Regions from separate parts of the Desulfuromonas thiophila genome, predicted to be linked through region 2. Evidence: riboswitches for the same ligand, from Rfam matches in the RefSeq annotation. Region 2 holds a riboswitch; the other holds the start of a gene.

Region 1 (2,199 bases), on a different contig from region 2:
TGCGGTTGTCGGAGGGGACGAAGAAGGGATGGAACAGACGATCCGGCTGGCCCTGGAACAGGGGGAGTCGCCCCGTTCGCTGGTGGATGATCGTCTGATTCCGGCCATCAATCTGGTGGGCGACAAGTTTGACCGCAAGGAGTATTTCCTGCCGCAGCTGATCACCTGTGCCGATACCATGCGCAAAGGCTTCAGCGTGCTGCAGCCATTTCTTGATGCAGCCAGCGGTGCCTCGGGCGGCAAGGGCCCCAAGGTGGTGCTGGCCACGGTACAGGGGGATATCCACGATATCGGCAAGAACATCGTGGCGTTGATGCTGAACAATTATAATTTTGACGTCATCGACCTGGGCAAGGATGTCTCGGCTGAGGATATCGTCCGCGCAGCCAGGCATCATGGGGCTGAAATCATTGGTTTGTCCGCGCTGATGACCACCACCATGGTGGAGATGAAAAAGGTGATCGACCTGGCCCGTGCCGAGGGCCTGACAAAGGTGCGCTTCATGATCGGCGGCGCGGTGGTGGATCAACACTACGCCGATGAAATCGGCGCCAGTGGCTACGCTAGCGATGCCATTGGCGCGGTGCGGCTGGCTCAGCGGTTCAGTGATGAAGGCAGCCGTGCCACATCGCCGGAGGCTGCCGGAAAGGACGTTTCCGATGCACCGGAAATTTAAAAATCGCGCTGCTCTGCGGTTGTTGATTCGCCAGTTGACAGGTGCCAGCCCGTTTTCCGGCGACGGTTTGCGGTTGCAGTGCAGAACCCTGTTGTCAGCCTGTTTTCTGATGGGCATCGAACCCTTTCAGCTGCCACTTGCAGAAACCTCCTGTGGCGATCTTTCGGAGTTACAGCGTCGGGAGTTTCTGCAGCGTTATCTGGTGCTGCAGATCGACGAGGCCGCGCGGAATAGGCTTGTTCTGCAATTGCTCGGGAACCCTGCCTGGTTTTCCCTGCTGCGCATGGCCGATAACATTGTCAGAGAACAGGAAATCGCCAGCCGGACCGAACCCCAGCGCTGGACAAAATGAAAGGAGGGATGGTGGTCCGCTTATAGCATGGGCCGGAAAAAACGTATTTGATGCACGCAAAATTGTTGGCAAGGGTGAACAGGAAACGGAAGACGGTGAAAATCCGTCGCGGACGCGCCGCTGTAACCGGAGATATTCCCCTGCTTTGTCACTGTTTCGCTTGAAACGGGAAGGTAAAGCAATTCGGGGTCCGGGAGCCAGAAGACGTCCTGTTCGTAATCGTAGTTTCGTCTCGCGTAACAGACAAATGAAAGGAACTGTATTGTCATGGAAGCACACGTACTGGGGTTTCCGCGCATTGGCGCTGGCCGTGAACTGAAGAAGGCGCTGGAAAACTTCTGGAAAGGCACCGGCCATCAGGACGAGCTGATTCGCACCGCAAAAACACTTAAGGAGCGCAACTGGAAAATTCAACGCGATCAGGGGCTCTCCATGGTCGCCGTGGGGGATTTCTCCCTCTATGATCAGATGCTCGATACTGCTTTTATGCTGGGGATGATTCCCCAGCGCTTTGGCGCGGCAGAAGAAGCCGATCTCTCCACCTATTTTCGCATGGCACGGGGTGATGCGACGGCCAATCTTCCGGCCATGGAAATGACCAAGTGGTTCGATACCAATTATCACTACTTGGTTCCTGAGTTCACGCCGCAGACAATCATCCGGCGTTCAACGGGAAAACTTATTGAAGAAACCTGCCATGCCCTTTCTCTGGGATTTCGCCCCAAACCGGTTCTGATCGGACCGCTCACCTTCACCAGCTTGGCAAAAGAACTCAATGGTGCCGACCGCTGGCGCTTTCTGGATGATATCGTCCGTGTCTATTGCACGTTGCTTGTCGATCTGGCGCCCCTGTGTGACTGGATCCAGATTGACGAGCCGATCCTGTGTACTGATTTGCCTGGCATGGCCCGAGAGGCATTTGTCCCTGCCCTGCGCCGGCTCAAGGAGGCGGCCACCGGCAGCCAGCTGCTGCTTGCCACCTATTTTGGCGCGCTTGGCGACAATCTGCCCCTGGCCTTGGAGAGCGGCTGCGATGGCTTGCATCTGGACTTGGTGCGTGGCGCGGCGCAGCTCAATACCGTGCTGGACATCCTGCCGGAAACGATGGTTCTGTCTGCTGGTTTGGTGAATGGCCGTAATGTCTGGAAAAACGATTTGCGCCATTCAAAGC
Region 2 (2,199 bases):
CACAAAACCAGTCTATCCTTCTCCCATGCCAAGAATAGCCCGCATTGTCGTTCCCGAATATCCCCACCACGTCACTCAGCGCGGCAACAACCGCGCGACCGTCTTTTTTAACGATGAAGACCGACTGCAATACCTCAAACTGCTGGCAAAATACAGCAAGGCGTTTTCTTTGCAGATTTGGGCCTACTGTTTTGATGGACAACCATGTTCATTTGCTCGTTGTTCCCGAGAAAGAGGACTCACTGGCTCGCGGCATCGGCCTGACAAATCAAGTCTATACGCAATATCTCAATCGCAAATTGAAGCAAAACGGTCGTATTTGGCAAAACCGGTTCTTTTCATGTCTGGTGGAACAGGATGACTATCTGTGGACGGTGGCACGATATATCGAACAGAACGCGGTCAAATCGGGCACAGTAAAAAAGGCGGAAGATTACCGCTGGTCCAGCGCCAGGGCTCATCTCACCTCTGGCTGTGATGATCTTTTACATTCACCCTCTTGGCTTGCTTGCAAAGACAGGTCAGCCTATGCTGATTTTATCATGCAAAGTGACGACAAAGCTGAAGACAGCTTGCGTAGCGTAACCCGGGCAGGTCGTCCGTTCGGTTCTGAGGGGTTTATCGATAAGATGGAAGAGACATTGAAGACAACGCTAAGGCCCCGCAAACCGGGCAGGCCAAGAAAAACCGGGGAGCGTCCCCTGGTTTAGCATCTGGCCTCTGCGCCAGAAGCCCTGGCTGGGTTTGTTGCCTGAAGAAACCGATATCAGATCTCCACCCGAACACTGGCCGCACGGAACATTGAGCCTCTTGTCCGATGCGGCGTGGCGGCTCGGTCATGACCGCAAATATGCGGTTGCGGTCAGCAGCCGAACTCCTCTATAGTTCCGGGGCCGTGCCCTGAAAAAGCGCCATCTTCAGCCCAGCGCGTAAAACCACCCTTCAGGAGGTTCGCCGACAGGAAACGGGCGGCCACAGGCCGCCACCGACAACTGAATAGTTTGCCACAACAGTGTTCAGCCCGCGCGGCTGCTGAAAAGGGAATCCCGTGCAAATCGGGAACGGACCCACCGCTGTAACCGGGGACAACAATCGCACAACGCCACTGAACCACCGTTCGGGAAGGCGCGGTTGAAGGACGATCCGGGAGTCAGAAGACCTGCTGTCGTGGTTTTGATGTCATTTATACCGAAGGGGATGATTCGGTCGGCATGCGCAAGGTCAAGGGTCACAATGGGAGCCCGTAACCGTCTGGTTACGGGCTTTTTTGTTTTCCGCCACGCCTGAAATCTGTCTGAAGCCTCCCCGTTTTTATCCAATGTTGTGCAATCAACCAAGGAGCGCTTCTCGATGAAAAACCGCCACACCATTTTTTATGCCCTTTTTTTCTACCTGCTCGGCATGACACCCAATATCTCCACGGTGTTTGCCGATGAGACGACGGACAGCCTTGTGCTCGATGACATGGTGGTCACGGCCACCCGCTCGCAGAATTCCGCCTTTGCCACGCCGGTGACGATCAGCGTCGTCAACCAGCAACAGATTCAGGAGCAGAATGCCGCTACGTTCACCGACCTGCTCGACGGCGTGGCCGGTGTGACCCTGAGCGGCGCCGGGCCGTGGGAAACCACGCCGACCATTCGCGGCATGGGCACCAACCGGGTGCTGGTGCTGTTCGACGGCGACCGCGAGACCAACCTGTGGGCGGGTCGCGCGCCGCTGACGCCGTTTATCGACAGCAACGACATTGAACGGATCGAAGTGGTCAAGGGCCCCTCCTCTGTGCTCTACGGCAGCGATGCCCTCGGCGGCGTCATCAACATCATCACCAAGGAGGTGGCTCTGGCCGACGGCGACAGCTGGCAGGCCGAGCACCACATCGGCACGCGCTATTCGTCGGTGGATGACGGCCTGGTCGGCAACTATACGGTCAACGCCGGCGGTCACGGTCTCGGCATTCGCCTCAACGTGGCGGCTCAGGATCACGACGACTATGAAGTCGGCGACGGCGACGAGCTACCCCACAGCCAGTTTGAAAACAAAAGCCTCGACCTGAAAGCCCTCTACAACGTCAACGACCATCACAGCGTCCAGGCTGAATTGCGCATCAACGACATCAACGACATGGGCGTGGCGCAGAAAGACCCGCAGGCGCCGGAATCGCACTTCACCCTGTACAACACCCGCACCTACAAACTG

Evidence for each region. A riboswitch is a leader RNA that binds a small molecule or an ion and turns the genes downstream of it on or off. The one in region 2 is predicted to bind cobalamin.
Region 1: linked by a shared signal. The riboswitch ahead of metE (5-methyltetrahydropteroyltriglutamate--homocysteine S-methyltransferase) and the one ahead of BLR80_RS09470 (TonB-dependent receptor plug domain-containing protein) in region 2 are both predicted to bind cobalamin.

What each region holds. Positions count from the first base shown of each region.
Region 1 is NZ_FNAQ01000029.1:4,167-6,365, forward strand. It holds gene BLR80_RS12435 (homocysteine S-methyltransferase family protein) at 1-676, shown strand, start outside; gene BLR80_RS12440 (hypothetical protein) at 660-1,028, shown strand; cobalamin riboswitch at 1,071-1,254, shown strand; gene metE (5-methyltetrahydropteroyltriglutamate--homocysteine S-methyltransferase) at 1,296-2,199, shown strand, end outside.
Region 2 is NZ_FNAQ01000012.1:8,055-10,253, forward strand. It holds gene BLR80_RS09465 (transposase) at 45-710, shown strand; cobalamin riboswitch at 994-1,181, shown strand; gene BLR80_RS09470 (TonB-dependent receptor plug domain-containing protein) at 1,351-2,199, shown strand, end outside.